DNA from 3 places in the Halomonas sp. NyZ770 genome. Region 1 is predicted to be linked to each of the others. Evidence: predicted binding sites of a transcription regulator. Region 1 holds the regulator's gene; each other region holds the start of a gene.

The links. Region 1 encodes PhoB, which activates phosphate uptake and scavenging genes when phosphate is short. Its sites were predicted from a motif close to TGTCATANNNNTGTCANA; they were not measured.
Region 2: a site for PhoB is predicted at 2,248-2,265, ahead of LG409_RS16830 (PhoX family protein). Genes of this name have one in related genera too.
Region 3: a site for PhoB is predicted at 5,776-5,793, ahead of LG409_RS05545 (DUF6482 family protein). Genes of this name have one in related genera too.

What each region holds. Positions count from the first base shown of each region.
Region 1 is NZ_CP085143.1:3,909,193-3,916,994, reverse strand. Features, by position in the region: gene LG409_RS18095 (NAD(P)/FAD-dependent oxidoreductase) at 1-790, opposite strand, end outside; gene LG409_RS18090 (chorismate--pyruvate lyase family protein) at 878-1,450, shown strand; gene ubiA (4-hydroxybenzoate octaprenyltransferase) at 1,488-2,378, shown strand; gene phoB (phosphate regulon transcriptional regulator PhoB) at 2,475-3,164, shown strand; gene phoR (phosphate regulon sensor histidine kinase PhoR) at 3,167-4,462, shown strand; gene LG409_RS18070 (hypothetical protein) at 4,790-5,101, shown strand; gene cysZ (sulfate transporter CysZ) at 5,390-6,136, opposite strand; gene phoU (phosphate signaling complex protein PhoU) at 6,207-6,932, opposite strand; gene pstB (phosphate ABC transporter ATP-binding protein PstB) at 6,963-7,775, opposite strand; gene pstA (phosphate ABC transporter permease PstA) at 7,769-7,802, opposite strand, start outside.
Region 2 is NZ_CP085143.1:3,648,657-3,656,458, forward strand. Features, by position in the region: gene LG409_RS16825 (5-oxoprolinase subunit C family protein) at 1-108, shown strand, start outside; gene LG409_RS16830 (PhoX family protein) at 127-2,148, opposite strand; gene LG409_RS16835 (leucyl aminopeptidase) at 2,396-3,427, opposite strand; gene LG409_RS16840 (sodium:solute symporter family protein) at 3,557-5,065, opposite strand; gene LG409_RS16845 (hypothetical protein) at 5,058-5,234, opposite strand; gene LG409_RS16850 (IS1380 family transposase) at 5,449-6,831, opposite strand; gene LG409_RS16855 (c-type cytochrome) at 6,987-7,802, opposite strand, start outside.
Region 3 is NZ_CP085143.1:1,165,031-1,172,832, forward strand. Features, by position in the region: gene rnr (ribonuclease R) at 1-672, shown strand, start outside; gene rlmB (23S rRNA (guanosine(2251)-2'-O)-methyltransferase RlmB) at 675-1,484, shown strand; gene rpsF (30S ribosomal protein S6) at 1,696-2,073, shown strand; gene rpsR (30S ribosomal protein S18) at 2,107-2,334, shown strand; gene LG409_RS05525 (hypothetical protein) at 2,347-3,198, shown strand; gene rplI (50S ribosomal protein L9) at 3,214-3,660, shown strand; gene dnaB (replicative DNA helicase) at 3,896-5,284, shown strand; gene LG409_RS05540 (hypothetical protein) at 5,411-5,704, shown strand; gene LG409_RS05545 (DUF6482 family protein) at 5,845-6,147, shown strand; gene LG409_RS05550 (thiol-disulfide oxidoreductase DCC family protein) at 6,158-6,565, opposite strand; gene LG409_RS05555 (cryptochrome/photolyase family protein) at 6,562-7,802, opposite strand, start outside.

The DNA.
Region 1 (7,802 bases):
CGAGTCCGGCGGCCTCGGCCAGCGCCGTGCGGGGCGCAAGGCCCGTGGCCAACAGGATGATGTCCACCGTATGGCGCTCACCGCCGTCGAGCTGCAGTATCAGTTCGCGGTCGGCATTCAGGGATAGACTGTCCAGCGTGCGTCCAAGCGCCAGTTGCATGCCCGCCGTTCGAAAGGTTTCGGCCAGGGCGTGGCCCAGCGGCTCGGGCAGCAGGCGCGGCAGCAGGGTGCTCTCTGGTGCCACCAGGGTGACATGGTGGCCGCCCGCATGGAGGTCGTTGGCGAATTCGCAGCCCACCAGGCCCGCGCCAATGATCGCCACTCGGCTTGGCTGGGCGAGCGCTGCATGCAGTCGGCGGTAGTCGTCCAGGTCGTTGACCGTGAAGCAGCGCCCTTCCAGCGCATCGGGTATCTGGAACGGCGTGCGCGGGGCCGCGCCGGTGGCGAGCACCAGGTTCTCGTAGCGGAGCAGGGTGCCGTTGCCCAGGCGCAGCATCTGGTGTTCCACCACCAGTTCGACGACTTGCGTGTGGGCCATGACCTGGGCATTCAGTTCGTCGGCGAGCGCTTCTGCGCTGCGCTGCGCCAGCTTTTCGGGGCTCAACCGCTTGGCGAAGCCCGTGGACAGCAGCGGTTTGCTGTACTCTTCGCCACGGTCGGCGCTGACCAGCGCGATGGTGCGAGAATCTCCCTGGCGGCGCAGCGCTCGCGCCAGGCCAATACCGGCCATGCCAGTGCCGACAATGACCAGCTCGGCATGTGGGGATTCGCTCAAGTGTGAATCGGGCATATCGTTATCCGGGGGTAAGGAACAAAAGCCTGCCAAGCCATCATGTTACACTAGCTGTCTTTCCAATTGACTGCTCTGGAGGCTCAGGTGACGCTCGTTGAGTTGCCACGCCCTGCGTTTTCGCTACCCCCCCACTGGCGGCCGGTTGCCGCTGCGCGGCCTGCCATGAGTGCGGCCTGGTGGCAGTGGGTGGCCTCGACCGACTCCCTGACGGCGCGCCTGATGGCGGCCGGAGCGCCGGGCCAGTTCCGCGTACGCCTGCTGCGCCAGACCATTGGCCTGCCGTTTCAGGACGAAGCCATGGCGCTGGGCATCGCTCCACGTCGCCACGCCTGGCTACGCGAGGTGGCGCTGTGCATCGACGGCACGCCCTGGGTGGTGGCGCGATCGGTGGCACCGCTGGAGCAGCTGCAGGGCAAAGGCCTGGGGGCCTTGGGCGAGCGTTCGCTGGGCAGCTGGTTGTTTCAGCAGCCGGACCTGGTGCGCGGGCCGTTACAGGCCACGGCGTCGCGCCCGCGCTTCACGGCGTGGGGTACACCCGCCAAGGGGCGTAGCCAGTGGGGGCGTCGCTCGGTCTTTCAGCACGCGGGGCTGTCGCTGCTGGTTCAAGAGTATTTTTTATCGACCATGGCCGATGCGCTGAGCCTGCCCTCGCGCTAGGCTATCCTGGAGTTTCTTTCACGAGGTAAGCATGAGCATGGACCGTTCTCTGTTGCGGCCAACGGGTTGGGCCCGGCTGGCAGACTTTCTTCAGCTGATGCGCCTGGATCGGCCCATTGGTACCTGGCTGCTCATGTGGCCGACGCTCTGGGCGCTGTGGGTGGCTGCAGAAGGGGTGCCGGGCCGCTCCGTGCTGATCATCTTCATTGCCGGTGTCTACGTGATGCGGGCTGCGGGCTGCGTGGTGAACGACTATGCCGACCGCCATGTGGATGGCCACGTCAAGCGTACTCGCCAGCGCCCCATGGCCACGGGACGCATCAGCGAAACCGAAGCCCAGCTGCTGTTCGTGGCGCTGGTCGCCGCTGCCTTCATTCTGGTGCTGCTGACCAACTGGTTCACCGTGCTGCTGTCGGTGGGCGGCGTGCTGCTGGCTTTCGTGTATCCGTTCATGAAGCGCTACACCCACTTCCCGCAGGTGGTGCTGGGCGCGGCCTTTTCCTGGGCCATTCCCATGGCGTTTGGCGCGGTATTGGGCCACGTGCCTCTGGAAGCCTGGCTGCTGTTCAGTGCCAACCTGCTGTGGACCGTTGCCTACGATACCCAGTACGCCATGGTCGACCGTGACGATGATCTGAAAATCGGCATCAAGTCGACCGCCGTGCTGTTTGGCCGTGCTGACCGGTTGATCATCGGGCTGCTGCAGGCAAGCGTGCTGGCCCTGCTGAGCTGGGTCGCGCTGCGCGTCGGGCTGGGGGGCTTTTTCTGGCTGGGGTTGCTGGGGATGGCGGCGACGTTCGTGTACCAGCAGTGGCTGATCGTCGGGCGCGATCGTGACCGCTGTTTTCAGGCCTTCCTGAACAACCACTGGTCGGGTCTGCTGGTCTTTGCAGGTATTGCCTTGAGCTGGTGGCCGATGGCGGGCTAAATTGATTGTGTGTCATGGAACTGTCATCAAGTCATGGTGTTATCGTCACACACATGTCATTGAACTTTCCTGTATAGAGCACCGTGAGGCCCTGGAATGACCGCCAAGACCGTACTGATCGTCGATGATGAGGCGCCTATCCGCGAAATGATCGCCGTGGCGCTGGAAATGGCTGACTATCGCGTGCTTGAAGCGGACAACGCCCAGGATGCCCACGCCATGGTCGTCGACCACCAGCCTGACCTGCTGCTGCTGGACTGGATGATGCCGGGCACCAGCGGCATCGAGCTGGCCCGTCGGTTGAAGCGCGAAGAAGCCACTGCCGAGCTGCCGATCATCATGCTGACGGCCAAGGGCGAAGAGGACAACAAGATCCAGGGCCTGGAAGCGGGTGCCGACGACTATATCACCAAGCCCTTTTCCCCCCGTGAGCTGGTGGCCCGCCTGAAGGCCGTGCTGCGCCGGGCCACGCCGCGTGGCGTGGAAGACCCCATCGAAATCAATGGCCTGCTGTTGGACCCTGTGAGCCACCGGGTCAGCGCCCATGGCAAGGCGCTGGAAATGGGGCCTACCGAGTATCGTCTGCTGCAGTTTTTCATGACCCATCAGGAGCGCGCCTACACGCGCAGCCAATTGCTTGACCAGGTATGGGGTGGCAACGTCTACGTGGAAGAGCGCACGGTGGACGTGCATATTCGTCGTCTTCGTAAAGCGCTGGGCGAGCCTCATCAAAATCTGATTCAAACGGTGCGCGGTACTGGGTACCGGTTCTCTGCGCGAGTGTAAGCGTGCGCCTGTGGAGCCGTGAGATCTGGCGCATCATCTGGCTGGCCCTGTTGGGCCTCTGCCTGGGATGGCTGGTGGATTACCCTGGCGCCGGGCTGGCGGCGGGGCTGCTGTTTTGTCTGGTCTATCATCTGCGCCAGTTTCGGGCGCTCTTCCTTTGGCTGACGCTTCACCCCCACGATGAGCCCCCGGCGGCCAAGGGCATGTGGGGGGAGCTGTTCGACCGCCTCTATCGCTACCAGAAAAGCCAGCGCATTACCCAAAGCCGTTTACGGGCGACGCTGGCGAGAATTCAGGAGTCCTCCGAAGCCATGCGCGATAGCGTGGTGATGCTGGACCGACACGGCGACCTGGAGTGGTGGAACAGCGCGGCCACCGACATGCTGGGGCTGCAAACCGCCCACGATCGTGGCCAGCACATCACCAACCTGCTGCGCGATCCTCGCTTCATCAGCTACTTCAATGCCCGCGATTACAGCGAGCCGCTGACGCTGACCTCGCCGATCGACGAGCGGCGTATCCTCCAGTATCAGATCACTCTGTATGGCGATGACGAGCGCCTGGTCATGGCCCGTGATATCACGCGCTTGCATCGCCTGGAGCAGATGCGGCGTGACTTCGTCGCCAACGTCTCCCATGAGTTGCGCACTCCGCTGACCGTGCTGTCGGGCTATCTGGAAACCTACGGCGACCTCAAGGAGCTGTTGCCTCCCCGCCTGGGCAAAGGGATCGTACAGATGGAGGAGCAGACGCGACGGATGCAGAATCTGGTCAACGACCTGCTGCTGCTGTCACGGCTGGAAATCGACCAGGGAGGCGATGATCACCAGACGCTGGCCGTAGGCCCCATGCTCGACAGCATTCGCCGAGACGCTCTGGCGCTCTCCAGGCAGCAGCACAGTGTGCAGGTCATTCTGGAGAGCGACGCTGGGCTGATCGGCAGCGAGCAGGAGCTGCGCAGCGCCATTTCCAATCTGGCCTTCAATGCCGTGCGCTATACCCCGGAAGGCAGCCAGATCACGCTGCGCTGGTCGGTGGCCGCCAACGGCAGCGGGTGTATCGAGGTCGAGGACGATGGCGATGGCATTGATCCTGTGCATATCCCCCGCCTGACCGAGCGCTTCTATCGAGTGGATAAAGGGCGCAGTACGGCAACAGGAGGGACGGGTCTGGGCCTGGCCATCGTGAAGCACGTGCTGCTGCGCCACGAGGCACAGCTCAACGTAGAGTCACATCCTGGCGAGGGGGCATCCTTTCGCTGTGTCTTCCCTGCCAAGCGAGTCAGCGGCCCGGCTTGAGGGCTCGATGTCGCTTTGCGTTCCTCCTTATCCCCTTTCTGCACAATCTCTGTATAAGTGTGCCATATTGGCATAGAACTCTGGTCACACATCACTCATGTGTCATTTTTAACCACTTCAAAGGGGTGGTCATGCCCCCCTGAGCCCATGCTTTATACCATCCTTGTTTTTTTAAATTATTGATAATAAATAATTTTTTTATTTTTTGGCATGCGTGGCACAACGTATGCAATATTCTAGGCAAGGAAGATTACCGCAGGAACTGGTAAGACATGAAGTCACTCTTCCTTAACTATGCGGTATCAACAGCGATCGAGGAGGCGGAATATGATGTCCAAGGAACTACTCAAGAAAGCTGGTATTTTAGGTGTTTCTTTCGGCCTGATGGCAAGCCCACTGGCTTTTGCAGACACCACGGATCACTCATCCATCGACCAGAATCAGGATGTAACCGTCGAAGATGAGCCCATGAACACACAGTCTGGCACGGCCGAGCCCGGCAGCTATGACACCGAAGACCTGACGACGGATCACGGCACACAAGGCCCCGACGTCGTGGATGAGCCGGACTCCACCAACATGAGTGGTGGTGCCGAGTACACCCCAGAAGACGTAGTTGAAGAAAACAGCGGCAGCTAAGTAACAATTCTTTGCAAAGCTGAAAAAAACTCTTACGCTTAGGATTGAGCAAATAAGGGGCAAGGATGTCCCATAGCAAGGATGCTCATCGATTCACGGATGAATCAGAAAACGGTCAAGACACTGGTCAGGGTAAATTCCAAGGTTGGAGTCCCGCAAACGGATAGGAAGCCAGCAGTCAGTATCGTTCACAAGTAAGAGTGGTCGAGACCCCGCCTAGCGGGGTCTAATTTTTTGTGCCTGCTATATGGGCGGCCCTTTGATGACCCTTTGATGAGTGGCTCTGATTCAGAGCGCCGAGCCTGCCGCCTTATCCCGCGTGTCCGGTGTGCCACGATAGTGGCGGTCCCACATGAGGACTGCGCCTGCGACGGCGCCTGGAATCAGGAACAGGTTGGCCAAGGGGATCCAGGTGATGAGCATGACCAGCCCGCCATATGTCATGCTCGGCCACCAGCGCCGTGAAAGCCTGCTGCGCATGTCCTTGAACGACACTTTGTTGTTATCCATCGGGTAATCCAGATAGGTAATGGCCATGACCCAGGCAGAAAAGAGCGCCCATAAGGGAGGCGCGAAGACGTTCAAGCCGGGAATCCAGCTGAACAGGAACAGCACGGCCATGCGCGGCAGGATATAGCTCAGCTTGACCAGCTCTCGACCCACGGCGTCCAGCGCCGTTTTGGCCAGCCCTCGGTCATCCAGAGGCTCACGCCCGGTGGCCTGGCGCTCTACCTGAGCCGCCAGAAACCCATAGAAAGGCGCTGCGATCAGGTGAGTCACCAGGGTGAAGCTAAAAAAGATCACCACCAGCAAGCTGATGAAGAATAGCGGCCAGATGAGCCACGACAACCACTCCAGCCAGCCTGGCACCATGGCCATGCTGCTCTCCAGCCAGCCCGAAAAGCGTGTGAAGACCACGTAAACCATACCCGTATACACGAGCAGATTGACCAGAATGGGTAGAAAGACATAGCGCCTTAGCCCGGGCTGATACACCAGGCGGGTGCCTTGACCCAACGCGTTGAGTGCATTCACGCGACATTACTCCCTAAAAAAACGCCCAGATGATTATCTGGGCGTATTGCAGGAGGGTTTGGCGGGCAGGTCAAGATTTTTTCATGACCTTCTGTTCCAGGGTACTGGGATCGCTGTGGCGAATATCCAGGCCTTTCACCAGGTACACCACGTATTCCGCCAGGTTGTTGGCGTGGTCGCCCACCCGTTCCAGGGCGCGCAGTACCCACATGATGCTCAGCACCGAACTGATGGAGCGCGAGTCTTCCATCATGAAGGTCATCAGCGAGCGCATGGCGCTGCCGTACTCGTCGTCTACCGATTCGTCTTCGCGAACGACCTGCATGGCCAGCTCGGTATCGAAGCGGGCGAAGGCGGTCAAGGCGTCACGCAGCATCTTGCGCACGTGCTCGCTGATATGGCGAACTTCTACCAGACCGCGAATGCCACCGCTATTTTCACTTAACAACAGCGCGTTGCGGGCAATCTTGCTGGCTTCGTCGCCGATTCGCTCCAGGTCCGAGGTGGCACGGATGACCGCCAGCACCAGCCGCAGGTCCGATGCCGCCGGCTGACGGCGAGCCAGCACCCGGGTGCATTCGTCGTCGATTTGCAGCTGCAGGTCGTTGACCTGACGGTCGTTGTCGCGCACTTTTTCCGCCAGGCGGCTGTCGCCCTCCAGCAGGGCGTGCACCGCATCCTGCACCTGCTTTTCCACCAGACCGCCCATGGCCATCAGGTGGGTCTTCAGCTCTTCCAGCTCCTGATTGAACTGGCGAGAGATGTGTTGGCTGTGTGTCTCGCTCGTGATATCCATTGAGCACTCCTGACGTATCGTCGATGGGGCCTAGGTCATGCGGCCGGTAATGTAGTTTTCGGTGCGTTGTAGACGCGGGTTGGTGAACACTTGATCCGTGGGCCCATATTCGATCAGTTCACCGTTTTGCAAAAAGGCCGTGTAGTCGGAAACCCGCGCGGCCTGCTGCATATTGTGAGTCACCAGCACCAGGGTGAGCTGGGACTTCAGGTTGCGTATCAACTCCTCGATCTTGAGGGTCGAAATAGGGTCGAGGGCCGAGGCGGGCTCGTCCAGCAGCAGGACATCCGGCTGAACGGCCAGCGTCCGGGCAATCACCAGGCGCTGCTGTTGCCCGCCGGAGAGCTGCCAGGCCGAACGGTGCAGGCGGTCCTTGACCTCATCCCACAGAGCGGCCGATGTCAGCGCCCACTCGATGATGTCGTCGCGTTTGCGTTTGGGCAGGCGCCCTTGCAGGCGCAGGCCAAAGGCCACGTTTTCGTAGATCGACATCGGGAACGGGTTGGGCGTCTGAAACACCATCCCTACCCGCCGTCTGAGTTCGGTCACGTTCATGCGTGGCGCATGAATGTCCTGCTCTTCCAGGTAGATATGGCCATCGTGGGTTACGGACTCGTTCAAATCGTGAAGCCGATTGATTGCCCGTAGCAGCGTGGACTTTCCGCAGCCCGAGGGGCCGATGAACGCGGTCACCCGGTGACGAGGTACGTCGAGCGTCAGGTCACGCAACGCCGGTTTCCCCGCATAAGCGAGGTTGAACTGGTGGATGCTCAGGCACCGGGCGTCGGCTGAGAAGCGCGTCACCGGCGGTTGAGCAGTGTTGGCGGACGATAACGCTAGCATTCGTTTCCTCGTTGACGCCTCAGATAA
Region 2 (7,802 bases), 260 kb from region 1:
TGCGCCCGGCTGGCACAGTGCCTGCCAGGTACAGAAGTGCGTTTGCAGCCTATCAGCGCAACCCAGGCGCAGGCGGCGTATCGCCGCCTGCTGGATGCCTGGTTGTGAGGGCGTTGAGAGCACTACTCACGCGCCGATAATGCCGCCATCTTCACGGGTAATGACCAGCGTGGCGGAACGCGGGATGGCGCTACCACCCTCCGGCCAATGGCTGGTGAAGCGGCCTTCGGCAAAGGCTTCTTCGGTAGTGGTGGCGCCGGGGTGCTGGACGTTGACGAACATGGTGCGCTGGTCTGGAGTGGTTACCACGCCGGTGATTTCCTGGCCCACAGGCCCGGTCAGGAAGCGCTTGATCTCGCCGGTTTCCGGGTTGGCGACCAGCATCTGGTTGTTACCGAAGACTTCGTAAATACCTGTGTTCATTTCGGATTCGCTGATGTCGGTCTGTATCCATACCCGGCGATCGGCATCGATCCACAGGCCGTCGGGGCTGGCAAAAATGTTGTCTTCTACCAGCGCATTGCCCGCCAGGTCGCGGCTATCGTCCTGGTCGCCTGCCAGCACGAACAGGTCCCAGGCAAAGCGCTCGCCTGCGTGAGTGCCCTCTTCCTGCCAGCGGATGATATGGCCAAAGCTGTTGTTGGCGCGCGGGTTGGCGGGGTGCTCGTCGCCCTCTGCGCGGCGCGTATTGTTGGTCAGCGTGAAGTAGACGTCGCCGGTTTGCGGGTCGACGGCGCCCCACTCCGGGCGATCCATCTTGGTGGCTCCCACATGGTCGGCGGCACTGCGCGTATTGACCAGGATATCCGCCAGGTCCGCAAAGCCATTCTCGGGCGTCAGGCCGTTCTGGCCGGGGGCCAGCGCCAACCACTCGCCGCTGCCATCATCGTTGAACTTGGCCACATAAAGCGTGCCTTCATCCAACAGGCTGCCGTCCGCCGTCGCGGCGTCGAAGGGGCGCCGTGAAACGAACTTGTAGATGTACTCGAAACGGGAGTCGTCCCCGGAGTACGCCACCACGGGCTGCCCTTCCACCGCAGGGGCAAAGATGACGCCTTCATGGGCAAAGCGCCCCAGGTGGGTACGCTTGACCGGCACGGAATCGGGGTTCATCGGGTCGATTTCGACCATCCAGCCAAACGCATGGGGTTCGTTACGGAAGTCGTCTGCCGGGCTGGCTCCCCGGCTACTGGCATCGAAGCGGCTGAACTGATCGCTCTGCTGATCGGCACGGTGCCACTGATAACGACCGGTGTCGCGGGTTTCGATCCCGTAGCGCGCCTGGCGACGATCGATGTCGGTATCCGTGTTGGCAAAATAGCCCGCCCAGTTCTCTTCGGCTGCCAGGTAGGTGTTCCAGGGCGTGACCCCGTGGGCACAGTTGTTCAAGGTGCCACGCGTCATCAGGCCTTCCGGGCTGTACTGGGTAACGAGGTGTTCCGTGCCCGCCACCGGGCCCGAGAGCTGCATGGGCGTTTGGGCGGTAATGCGGCGATTCAGGGCATCCTGCACCACTTCCCACTCGCCTTGCTCATTGGCACGAACGCGCACGACACTCACGCCGTGGGCATTCATCTCCTTGATCACCTGATCGGCATCGCGGCTGCCATCTTCATGCTGAGGAAAGGCATCCCGGTCCAGCGCCAGGCCACTGGCCGCCGCATGCAAAAAGCGTGGTTCCACGTATTCATGGTTGAGCACCAGCAGACCGTCGGTGGAGCTGCCGTTCAGCGCAAAGAAGTGCATGCCGTCGTGATGGCTGCCCACCTGATGCGCCTGCTCTTCCCCGGAAGCCGCCAGGCTGAACGCAGGCATGTCACCCGTGATGGGCGTCCCCCAGGGGATGAAGCTTTGCACACGATAGCCCTCAGGCACCACGACGTTATCGGCAGCGCTGATACCTACCGGGTTGAATCCCATGGTGGGTGAACCCGCGCCCGCATTAGCGGCCAGCGCTTGCGTCAACGGCAGTTTGGTCGCCATCAGGCCCGCGATCACCGTTGCCAGCCCCCCTTTGAGGACGCCTCGGCGGCTCAAGCGCCGCTCCAGAATGTCGCCAAAATAGGCATTGCTGGAACGGTTGCTGAGCGGCTCATCCCCTTGAGCCATTACGCTATCGACACTGCCTGCCACGGTTTTCTTCGTCATGATGCATCTCCCTGATGAGCGGCCCACTGCTGGCGTACCCATTTGCTTGCTTATATGAGAAACAGCCAATATGGCTTGCTCAGCAGCATCGGCGCGCAACATGTCATGCTCGTGACAGTTGGGTGAAGGTTTGACGAAGCCTGAATAGCACCTGAAACGACGAAACCCTATAAAAGCAGGGTTTCGTCAGTCCTTAGCCCCCAACGTAAGGAGCTATGATCCGTATTTTCGCCGTTAGAACACTCAACTAGCTTCTTGCCATCTGCAACTCCTTTACGACGATCTCACCATCAATGATGACGGGCTCATCATCCAGAAAGAGCGAGCAGTTGCGCATCGGAATATCCAGATGACAAGCGGTATCATTAGATCCGCCCAGTTCGCTGTTCGGGCCGGTTGAGAACATCACGTTGCCATAAAAACTGCGCGGCTCCATCCCCATGCCGCCTGGGAACTCGCCCGGCACCATACGGTGCCACTTGGCATTCGGGTTCATGCCCCAGCCCACGTGGCTCATCCCCATGCCGCGCGGGTCATTAAAGCTATCCATATAGGATTTCACCAGCTCCGAATCTAGGCCACCACGGATATCGGTAATCCACCCCTTTTCAATGGTGTAGGTTATTGGTTCTCTGACATATATGTTTTGAGGTAGCAGGATATCGCCCGGTGCCACCACGATAGTGCCATCAACACCATCGTCATCACCGCCGGTAAACACAAAACCAGAGGGCCAGTGATCCCAGCGGCCAGGTTCATCGGTACAGGCGTATTCAGCAACGGTCTCATATGTATTCAGTTTGTAGGTGACATCCGTGCCATGAGGCGAGGTGATGCGCATCACTTTGGCTTTGTCGAGCAGCGCGGCGGCCAGTTCGACCTTTTCCCTTAGTTCTTTGGTAGGCAACATTCTGGCCAGCAGTTCTGGCGGCTCAACCGCCGTCAGTATGCGCGTACCTGCGGCTTGAATCGCCATCTGCTCGGGAGAGAACAGCAAGAAAATACAGTCGATCAACATGTCACAATTTTTAAGCGCTTCCACCGCATCGGGCATACTGGCAAGCCCTGTTGATCCCACGGCCCATCCACCAGTGGGTAGCGGGGCAGGTAACCGCATATGGTACATATTGGCGCCTAAACGCTGCCCCGCCGCCATAAAGGCATCCGCATAATCAAGGCGTTCGCTGCCCTGGGTCAGCACGACGAGTTTTTCGCCTTCATGTACGCCGGACATCTTCAGCTGGTGAAGGCAAATTTCGGCAAAGCTTGCGTGATCCATAACATCTCCTAACCTCCCAGGCGCACACTCGCTGGGAAGTGCTCACTAAGAGCGCGGGGTTGCTCGTAAGCAACACAAACGTTCTATTGGTTGTCGGGTAAACCGGAATTTCAAGACACGCCTTTGGCGCTAGACTGCCGCCTCTTTAACGACCTGATCGGTGGTCGAAGGGTGTTTTTTGCCCAGTTCTTCTGAGATAGCCGCCAAGAAAGCATCGGTTGAAGCTTGATGAGGCTTGGTCACAAGGCTAACGCCGACAAACAGTCCACTAGCGACCAAAATGCCCCATACGCCAGAGGGTAAGCCTAGTAACGAGTTGCCAGTGGCATACATCAACAGTACGAACGCACTGGTGCCGACCACACTCGCTAGTGCACCGGCAGACGTACCGCGCTTCCAATAAAAGGCACCGATAATGGCGGGCACCATCGCCACCAAACCTGACGATGCAGCCACTGAAAGCACCGCAATGAGATCAAGCTGAAGCTCGGCAAAGGCCAGTGCCATGAGCGCAATCACCGGCACCACAAATTTCCCTACCAACAGCTGGCGCTTTTCACTGACATTCGGTTTAACGTTGGCATAGACATCACGGGAAACCATAGAGGCCAGGGTCAACATGATCGAATCGATGGTGGAGACAGCAGCGGCCATAATGCCGATCATCACAATCACCCCGAGCACCGGCGGTACAAACTCTGAACCCAGCAGTGTTGGCGTGGCTAAGTCAGCACGCTCCAAACTGGGAAAGGCCGCTAGGGCGGAGAAACCCCACAGCACAGATACCATGGTGTAGATAAAGCCAAACACCAGGAACCCAATCAGCATGTGACGCATTGAGCGCAGCGAGGAAGGCATAAACAGGCGCTGACTTACTTGCGGGTTGGAGATACTAAAGAAGAACCAGGGAATCGTTAGCCCAAGGAAAGTAACGAAACTGAACAGCCCTGAGCCTGGCACGGTTAATGACTGCGGATGCTCCGTCGCCAAAGTATTGAAAAGTGCGCTGAAACCACCCAAACCCTGAATAACAAGGAAGGCTACCAACGTTGAAGCGACAATCATCATGATGGCCTGAAGGGAGTCGGTCCACATGACTGAGCGAATGCCCGCAATATAGGAGAAGAAGATAGCAATCACGGTCGCCAGCACCACACCAGTGGTAAAGTTAATCGCACCATCAGTAATACCTTGCAACAGATAACCGACACCCGCGAGCTGAACGGCCGAGTAGGGAATCAGAAAGATACAGCTGGCAATCGAGACCGCCATGGCAACATGCTTACTGTTGTAACGGTGGCCTAACATCTCGCTGGGTGTTACAAAGCCAAACTTCTTGCCCACCGCCCAGAACTTGGGCCCAAAAATAGCGACCAGCGATACACCGGCAAAGTAGATAATTTCAAAACCCAGTGCGCCAACGCCACCAGCATAGGTAAGGCCCGCCAAGCCCACCATCATAAAGGCACTATAGGTGGTAGCACTGTAGCTTAGCGCTGAAACAAAGCCGTTCATTTGTCGGTTACCCAAGAAGTATCCCGACATACTTTCGGATGGCCCTTGGCGCGAGAGAATAGCAATGCCTACTGCGATCAATAAGTAGATAGCAATCGACCACCAGATGAGTGACTCAGTCATTGCTATGCTCCTCAAAATCTTTAGTGATAAACACATTCAGCGCAATGACGACCAACCCTGCAAAGGTCCAAAACAGGAAGCTGCCGTACCAGAGCGCCACATTGCTTAAAAAGGTGTAAGGCACTAAATAGCTCAGCAAGACAACTGCCCATACTCCCGTCTTATTCATGAGAGCTCTCAAAGTGACTCATTTTCGGCAGCTTGATGACCCTCTAACCGTTTTCGGGCTGGGGGGTACGATTTTCGGTAGTGTATTTACTTTGTCAGCGTAAAAACAGAAAGGTTTTGTGCCTGCTTTCAACTCTTTCACAGCTTTTCTTATCATTTAGGCAAGATAAAACCTCAGCCGTTCAGCCGATAACCTGTTTGTTGCGTGCCTCGGTTTAAGTTTGAGCCTGATGCAGTCGAGGCAAGTTTTTAAGCAGACTGGGCCACCATTTGCCGCCAGACTGTCCGATATGAACTGCTATTTTTCGCGCATGCACGGCCACGGTCGCTGCTGTTTTCAGGATCTGCTCGCGGACTTTGCGTATGCTCCAGCCCTTTTGTGTGACGCGCTCCATCAGCGCTCGCAGACTGTGCAGCATCTGATAAGCGTAGAGACTCAGCAGCAGGCTGACCTGATTGCGGCCCATCACCTGTTGCACGGTAGACGCACCACGGCAGGTAGAAGATAGGTGAACGTTGAGCGTGTCTTTCAGTTCGCCCATGTGCCCCTCAGCTTTCCCGCGTTTGCGGTACAGCTGCAGAATTTTATGCGGTGTCCAGTCTTTCCAGTCCAGGCTGGTGACTAGGAAAAAATGTTTTAAAAACAGATCATCCGGTTGCTCGCAGACCACTAAAATAATGCGGCGCGGCTTCTCCCAAGACTGTGCCTGATAGTAAAACTCATGGCACCACTCGCGTAGTTGATGGGTTGGCCGACCCACTGGGCGCTTGAGGTAGTGTGCCGCTTCGCGCTCAAGTACGGTATTGCTGGACAATCGACCAACATATTCAATATTGGCGTCATCCAGTGCCGAAAGTGTTGGGTTGCCAGTAAAACCCGCATCAAAACGAACTCTGACCTTGGTGCCGGTTGTCTTGCCAATCCGTTCAACCAGCTTGGGAATCCAGTGCTCAGCTTGTACTGCACAACCGCTGTTTCCCTCTCGTAACAGGCCGCCAACCATGTCGCCCGTTTCAGCGATAGAAGCCACCAGCGGTGAGTAGTGTGAATAACCAACATAGCTGTTGTAGCCCGTTCTGACTTGTTGGCCAAAAGTTTCAATGGGCAGGCCATCGACATCCAACGTGATCGATGACAATGGCTTGCCGCTGCGCATCGAAGACAGTCGCCACATGGCCATGTCGAGCAAACCGTCATGAAATGCAGACTGGTTGATATCTGTGGCCAACAGATTCAGAAGACGCGACAGGGTTGGCTGCGAAGGACGGGGCTGCTCTAGTGGCGTGGTGCTGCGCTGATCGCTGCAGGCCAGCTGCAAAACCGGGTCGTTTGCTAGTGTTTGCGTATCACTCAGATCGTCCCAGCCCAGCGCACGCTGAATCAGCAGAGTACGAAGCTGACTGGACAAACTATGTTGCACACGTGCGGGGTCACGATCATCAAGCAACTGCCGATCCAAGCTCTCAATCACACCGCTGCGATCGAGCACCTCGCGCAGCAAGAATGCACCGGCATCACTACTGGTTTTTTGTTCACTGAGCTGCACTGAAACAGATAAGTTGCAGGCTGGTTTCCAGCTTGGTAGTGTTTCACCCATGGCGAGCGGCCCTCTCTAATCAAGTTCTTGCCGAACATATTGATTATAAAGAATAAACCACTCGCCTTCTTTATTTTAGGTCAAGGCTCGTGAATAAGACGGGATACTAGCCATATCCATTTACTGCGTTTCATAGTCCACCTCGTTTTATTACGTCAGGGAGTAGAGTGAGTATTGTTGTGGTGAGGCTGGCGTAAATCAGTGATACGTTTTTCTAGTTGTTGCCAAGGCGCTTTATCTGGGGCGAAACGCGCTCGGAGGTAGCTCGTCAAATCACCGACCTGAGTATTACTAAAGCTGTCGGCAAAACCCGGCATACTGCCGATACCCGGCACATGTTCTGCGTGAACACCGCCAAGAATTGACTGAATAACATTGTCGGGATGATCGCTATGCAAGTTGGTATTCAGCGCCAGATTGGTGCTCGCGCGTGAAAAAGTTGGTACGCCGGTTTCCACATGGCAAGCCGCACAGGCGCCCTCGAATAGTCGCTCGCCTGCCTCCAACCCCGGTGCCCCGTCCGCTGCACTGGCCACGCGCTGTTCGGCCCCCGCCACGATCGCCTCGCTATTACCCGTGGGTGCCTGCATCTGTGCGGCAACATAATGGGCTATGGCTCGCACATCGTATTCAGGTAGCTCAGCCAAGCCCGCCACTACAGGAGCCATAGGGCCAGAAGCAACACCATGCAACGCTGACTCGCCATGGCGCAGATAGTCATACAGGGAGGCTTCACTCCAAGGTACGGGGGCACGTGACAGCGTGTTGAGCGGAGGCGCTTCCCAGCCATCTACAAAGGCACCTGCCAAGTAAGCGTCACCGCGTTTCTCGGCGCCCATGGCATTGCGTGGGCTATGGCAGGCGCTGCAGTGGCCTAAGCCTTCGGCGAGATAAGCCCCGCGATTATACAATTCACTCTGCACAGGATCTGGCTGGAAAGGGGTCGGATCGTGATAAAGCGCGTTCCAGCC
Region 3 (7,802 bases), 1.3 Mb from region 1:
TCGCCCATTCGGCGCTATCCTGACCTGCTGGTGCATCGGGCCATTCGCTCGGTGATTCGCGGGCCGCGTCAGACCGCCACCGTGGTGCGGGTAGAGGGTGCGCCGGTGGATCCGCCGAGCAAGTGGTGCCCCTACACCTTCGAGCAGATGCTGGAGCTGGGTGAACACTGCTCCATGACCGAGCGGCGGGCCGATGAAGCCACCCGTGACGTGGAGAGCTGGCTCAAGTGCGAATTCATGTCGGACAAGCTGGGCGAAACCTTTGAGGGCACCATCGCCTCGGTGACCCAGTTCGGGCTCTTCGTGCGTCTCGATGACTTCTTTGTGGAAGGGCTGGTGCACGTCACGTCGCTGCCTTCCGACTACTACCACTACGAAGCCGAGAAGCATCGTCTCAAGGGTGAGCGCACCGGCACCACGTATCGCCTGGGCGATGGCCTGACCGTGCAAGTGGCGCGGGTGGACATGGATGATCGCAAGATCGACTTTGGTCTTGCCGATGACAAGCCGCGCCCGCAGCGTCAGCCGCGCAAGCGTCGTAGTGAAAGCTCTGGTGAAAAAGGCGCTGGAGCAGGAGCAGGAGCAAAGGCGGCTGCCGGTGAGCAGCCCGCCCGTCGTGGCCCGCGCCGTACGCGCAGCGGGTCGCGTAAACCATCTTCGAAAAAGGGTTGAGCATGAAATCGGCGTCGTCTCGACGTAGCCCGCGCCCGGCTACGGGCACTCCTGTCCGTACGCCTGATGGCCTGGATCACGTCTATGGAGTGCATGCCCTGGAGAGCCTGCTGGCACGGGGCGAGTCGCCCAAGGAGCTGTGGGTGCAACAGGGCGCAGGTCAGCGTTTGCAAACGCTGGTGGCCGATGCCCGAGCCAGCGGTGCGGCGGTCAAGGAGCAGCCGCGTGACGTGCTCGATCAGTTGACCCAAGGGGCGGCGCATCAGGGGGTGGTTGCTTTCTGTGCGCCCTTGACGGCAGAAGGAGAGGAGTCCTTGTGGCTCAAGCTCCGCGCCTGGCCGTCGGATACGCCTCCTTTGCTGCTGGTGCTGGATGGCGTCACCGACGTGCATAACTTTGGCGCGTGCCTGCGCAGTGCCGATGCCTCGGGTGCCCATGGAGTGATCGTGGCCAAGGACAAGGCGGCGCCGCTCAACGCCACGGTCAGAAAAGTCGCCTGTGGTGCCGCAGAGGTGGTGCCGGTCTATCAGGTCACCAATCTGGCGCGCACGCTGGCCAGGCTCAAGGAAGAGGGCGTGTGGATCACCGGCACCGCCGGTGAAGCACAGGCCAGCGTATTCGATATCGACTTCACCGGCCCGACCGCGCTGGTGATGGGGGCCGAAGGCAAGGGGTTGCGCCGGTTGACGCGGGAAGCGTGTGATCATCTGGCCAAGCTGCCCATGGCGGGGCAGGTATCTAGCCTGAATGTCTCGGTGGCTGCCGGAATCTGTCTGTTTGAAGCGGTGCGTCAGCGGCAGCTTGCAAGTTAGCCTCCGTCCCACTAGAATGCTTGCGCCCGTTTATACATAAGCGGGCGTTCGTATTGGTAACCCCTCTACGACACTGGTTTTATCTGCTTGATGTTCTTTTCAGCCATACGTGGCTTGCCAAGGGCATTTCAGTCAACTCCTTGCTTCCCAGTCGCTGTCAGAGCATATGCTCCGGCACACTCAGGAAGCTGCCAAACCGCAAGGAGATTCCATGCGTCATTATGAAATCGTGTTCATGGTCCACCCGGATCAGAGCGAGCAAGTACCGGCAATGGTCGAGCGCTACACCAGCATCGTCACCGAAAGCGGCGGTACCGTGCATCGTCTGGAAGATTGGGGCCGTCGTCACCTGGCTTACCCGATCAACAAGATCCACAAAGCCCACTACGTGCTGATGAACGTTGAGTGCACCGGCGAGACTCTCGAAGAAATCGAGAACATCTTCCGCTTCAACGACGCCATCATCCGCAGCCTGGTTGTGCGCTGCAAGGAAGCCGTTACCGAAGCTTCTCCGATGATGAAGCCGGCAGAAGAAAAGCGTCCGCGTCGCGAAGAAAAGCCGCGCGCTGAAGCTGAAGAAACTGCCTGATTCTATCCACTGCACGTTTTAAGGAGCTAGTCCATGGCACGTTTTTTCCGTCGCCGCAAGTTTTGCCGCTTCACTGCTGAAGGCGTCAAGCAGATCGACTACAAAGATCTCGACACGCTGAAGGCTTACATCACGGAAACCGGCAAGATCGTTCCGAGCCGTATCACCGGCACCAAAGCACGCTATCAGCGTCAGCTGGCGACCGCTATCAAGCGTTCACGCTACCTGGCACTGCTGCCCTACTCCGATAGCCATCAGTAAGCGTTTAACGTGATGCTGGCACTGGCAAGATGGCTGATGCGCGGAACGCCCTATGCCGTAGGCGGGGCGGCCCTGGCATCGCTGGTGCCCTGGCTGTTTTGGCTAGGCGCCGCCATTGCCGCGCTGGTGACCTTGCGCAAGGGGTTCGCTCCTGCGCTGCCGGTCATCATCGCCGCTGCTCTGCCTGCCGGTTTCTGGTGGGCACAAGGTGATGTGATACCACTGGCCAGCGTTCTGCTGGTCACGCTGATGTCCGTCATCCTGCGCGAGCGGATGCGCTGGAGCGAAGCCTTGATTGTGGGCACATTGGCTGCCGCCGTCATGGTTCAGCTGGGCATCTTCAGCCCGCCGGGGGGTACCCAGCTCATGCTGGAGCAGCTGCGGGAGAGCTCTACCGAGATCGACCGCATGCTCACCGAGTTTGCCAACCAGGGCGTCGACACGACGGCCTTGGCTGCCATGGTCATCGGTGGTGTGACGGGCTTGGTCGTGTTGCTGGCCGCCATTATCTGCCTGGCGCTGGCCCGCAGCTGGCAAGCCGGGCTGTACAACCCCGGTGGCTTTCGCGAAGAGTTTCATGCGTTGCGCCTGACCCCCCGTGAGCTTGTCGTTCTGGTGGTGCTGGGAGTGGCAGGCATGGCGCTTGGTGCGCAGGCACTGGCGATGCTGTGTTGGGTTCCGCTGCTGATTGCCGGTATTGCGTTGGTGCATGGTTTTATTGGAATAAAGGGGATGAACGGGCTGTGGCTGGTGGCATTTTATGTGCTGCTGATCACGACCTGGCCCACGATTCTCATTGTGCTGCTGTTGGGGCTGATCGATACATTTGCGAACGTTCGCGCACGCCTTGCCCGCAGCAACTGACAAGAGGTTTACGAGATGGAAGTCATTCTGCTCGACAAGATTGGTAAGCTGGGCGGCCTGGGTGACAAGGTCACTGTCAAGCCTGGTTATGGTCGTAACTACCTGGTGCCTTACGGCTTAGCCGTACCGGCCACCAAGGACAACATCGAAGCGTTCGAAGCGCAGCGTGCCGAGCTCGAAGCGCAAGCCGCTGAGCGTAAGGCAGAAGCCCAGGCGCGTGCCGAGCAACTCAACGACATCGAACTGTCGTTGGTGTCCAAGGCAGGCGACGAAGGCAAGCTGTTCGGCTCTATCGGTCCTCGTGACCTGGCCGACGCGATCTCCTCTGCGGGAATCGACGTCGCCAAGAGCGAAGTACGCATGCCGCAAGGCCCGATTCGTCAAACTGGTGAATACGACATCGACCTCCACCTGCATGCAGAAGTGGACGCCGTTGTACGCGTGGTCGTTGTCGCCGAGTAATCATACTCGCCAACGCTGACGCCTCAAAGGGCGCGGGTTCTCCCGCGCCCTTTGTCTTTTTAGGTACTTTGTCTTTATAGGTACTTTGTCTTTTTAGGCCCTGGGGCTCTTTTGGCAAGGGGCGACACAGCAGGCTTATAAAGCCCTCCCTTTACGTGGGGGCCAGTGGTGTTATCCGAGCCGCACGGCTAAGATAAGCGCCGTTGGCTATCGGGTAATTGTTAAGGAGCTCGCAATGCAGGACCAGCCTTCTGCTGATCAGGAAACGGCAGCGTTAAAACTGCCACCGCATTCATTGGAAGCGGAGCAGTCGGTGTTAGGCGGGCTCATGCTGGACAACCAGGCGTGGGACAACGTCTCCGAGCGTCTGGTGGCTGACGATTTTTACCGCTATGAACACCGGCTGGTGTTCAATGTGATGACGCATCTGGCCGAGTCGGGCCAGCCGCTGGACGTCGTGACCCTTTCCGAAGCGCTGGAAGCCCGCGACCAGCTGGATACGGTGGGCGGGCTGAGTTTCCTGGCCGAGCTGGCGCGCAACACGCCTTCGGCCAGCAACATACGCGCCTATGCCGATATCGTCCGTGAGCGTGCCACGCTGCGTAAGCTCATTCGGGCGGCCAACCAGATTGCCGAAGGGGCTTTTTCGCCTCAGGGCAGGCCCGCCGACGAGCTGCTCAACGAGGCCGAGCGGCTGGTGTTCCAGATTGCCGAAGAGCGGCCCAAGACCGGTGGCCCCATTGGCATGAGTGACCTGCTCACCAAGGCCGTGGATCGGATCGATGAGCTGTTCAACCTGAAAGGGGAAATGACCGGCCTTTCCACCGGCTTTCGTGATCTGGATGAGATGACTTCGGGCCTGCAGCCTTCCGATCTGGTCATCATTGCCGGGCGGCCCTCGATGGGCAAGACCACCTTCGCCATGAACCTGGTCGAGCATGCGGTCATTTCCAGTGACAAGCCGGTAATGGTGTTTTCCATGGAGATGCCCGCCGAATCGCTGATGCTGCGTGTGCTCTCGTCATTGGGACGTATCGATCAGACCCGCGTGCGTTCGGGTCAGTTGGAAGACGAAGATTGGCCGCGGCTGACCTCGGCGGTGAACCTGCTGAAAGACAAGCAGCTGTTCATCGATGACACGGCAGCCTTGTCACCCAATGAGATGCGCTCACGGCTACGTCGGGTGGTGCGTGAGCACGGCAATATCGCCTTGATCATGATCGACTATCTGCAGTTGATGCAGATTCCTGGCTTTAACGAAAACCGCACGGGCGAGATCTCGGAAATTTCGCGTTCGCTGAAAGGCCTGGCCAAGGAGTTCCAGTGCCCGGTGGTGGCGCTTTCCCAGCTGAACCGCTCGCTGGAGCAGCGTCCCAACAAGCGTCCAGTCATGTCGGACCTTCGCGAATCGGGCGCGATCGAGCAGGACGCAGACGTCATTGCCTTCGTGTATCGCGACGAAGTGTATAACCGCGATAACCCGGACAACCAGGGCCTGGCCGAGTTGATCATTGGTAAACAGCGTAATGGTCCCATCGGGACGGTACACATGGCCTTCATAGGCAAATACACGCGCTTCGAAGACCTGGCGCCGGATAGTTACGGTGAAGCCTTCGGCGATTGACTTGAGGCTGAGAGGGGAGCACGTATAATGCGCTCCCCGTTGGCTGAGTCGTCTGGGTAACCCTCACTGGAAGGGCGGGATGAGAAGCGTGGGTCAATCGCATTGGTAGATAGACAGGAGTAACGCATGGCAGGTGGTTTTAGGCGCGGTAACCGTAAGCGGCTTCCCAAGCTGGAAGGTCGGGGTGAGCTCCAGTCGTTAGAGCGTGAAGGTCCCTTCAAAGAGTGGTTGGGCATGCCCGATCTCTATCGCTACCACCTGGTAGTGGAAGGGGAGCAGTACAGCTACCAAACAGAAGATGCGGAATTACCTGTCACCATTGGCGACAAGGTCGTGTTCCGTTACAAGGAAACCAAAGGGGGCAACTGGATCGATCGCAACTCGCTTGGCAAGGCCATCGACCCCTCGGAATATCAGTAATACGACACACATCTTGACGTTTCGGTCAGGAACTCTTTTCTGTTATTGCCCTCTTAGGGGGATAGTGCCAAGGTAATACTATTGTCATGGGGCAAAGGCATGCTGTGCTCCATGGCGATGACCAATAACAGGAGGGAACCATGGAACTTAAAGAGCTTAAACAGTTCGTCGAACGTCATGACAATTTTGAAATCCGGGTAATCACGCATTCGGGCAGCCGTTTCTATCAGGTCGAGCTCGAAGACGTCGAGGGTGAGCGTCATATGCTGACCCAACGTGGCAAGCCTATGCTGTTTCGAGCGCTGGACGATGTGTACCTCGAACTCAAGCGGGCCGGTATCCACCGGGCTTACCTCGTTCAGCACGTGCCTCAGGATGAAGTCATTGGTCGCGACGCCCACTACAGCGCGCCGCTGACCTCGCGTATGCCGCTGGTATTCTGACGCCCAGGCATCACTGATTGCGCGAGCGTGACCCGCATTTTTCCCACCATTGGCCCAGCCGAATTCGGCGACGGGCAAAGAACCGATAGCCTGCATCCATGACGGCGCGCAGGCCAGGCAAGCAAGACAGTCTTACCAGCCGCCTGTAGCCCAACACGGCATACAGGGCCCGGCTGGCATCCATCCCGACATACCAATTTCCCTGCTGATCCTGAAGATGCAGTTGCCCCATCATGGCTTCGAAGCTGAGCCCCAATGCGCCGGGGTCGAAATCCTCGTGCTGAATATCGACCAGACGAATGCGCTGCTGGTGTCGGTGTTTGGCCAGCCAGGCCACTTCGACGCGACAAAAGGGGCAGTGTCCATCGTGGTAGAGCGTGACCGGTGGTTCGGCATGCAGCGTGGCGAAACGGCTCATGAGGAGCGCTCCTCGTGGGTGTATCCCTGGGTGTGAACGGCTTGCCCGTAATCGGCGGCAGTGGGGAGCGATGCCAGGAACTGCTCTGCCTGCTGGCGCATGGCGTCGCGTTTTTCCTCTTTCATGCGTGCCAGCGAGCCGTAGATCAGTTTCATGCGTGGATTCCGATTGAGCTGTTCGGCATGGGTCTCCAGAAAATGCCAGTAGAGACTGTTGAGCGGACAGGCCTTGGGGCCGGTGACCTGCTTGGGGGAGTAGCGACAGTGCTGGCAGTGGTCGGACATTTTGTCGATGTATTTGCCGGAAGCGCAGTAGGGCTTGGAGCCCATCAAGCCGCCGTCCGCGTGCAGCACCATACCCAAGGTGTTGGGTAGCTCGACCCACTCGCAGGCGTCGGCGTAAACGGCCAGGTACCAGTCGCACAGCGCCTCTGGCTTGACCCCGCAGAGCAGGGCGAAGTTGCCCGTGACCATCAGGCGCTGAATATGATGCGCGTAGCTGTGGTCGATGGTCATCTGGATGGCGCGTTGCAGGCAGCGCATGTCGGTCTTCGCATCCCAGTAGAAGGCGGGCAAGTCGCGCTGAAAACCCAGCTGGTTCTCACGTTTGTAATCCGGCATGCGCGTCCAGTAGAGGTCGCGCACGTACTCACGCCACCCGAGAATCTGCCGTATGAACCCTTCCACGGCGTTGATCGGTGCCTTGCCTGCCTGATATTGCGCAGCCGCTTCTTCGCATACTTCGAAGGGCGTGAGCAGGCCAATGTTCATGGCAGCAGAGAGGCGCGAGTGGTACAGGTAGGGTGACTGGTCGCTGATGGCATCCTGATAGCGGCCAAAGTCGGCCAGCCCGTGGGTGATGAAGTGCTTCAGGTCTACCAGTGCTTGACGTCGGGTGACCGGCAAGTTGAAGGTCTCGATCTCGCCCATGTGCTCGGGGAACCACTCGGCGGCATTGGCCAGCGCTTCCTGAGTGGTTTCATCCTGCCCGTGCATGGGCAGTTGGGGGAAGCTCAGCCCAGGCTGTAAGGGTTCTCTGTTATCGTGGTCGAAATTCCACTGTCCGCCCATGGGGGCGTCGCCTTCCATCAGTAGCCTGGTACGTTTACGCTGTTCCCGGTAGAAGTATTCGAGGCGGATTTGCTCACGCCCCTTGGCCCATTGGGCAAAGTCGTCTGGGGTGGTGAAGAAGCGGTCGTCTTCCAGGATTTTCCAGGGCAGTGAAGCGGCCTGACGCT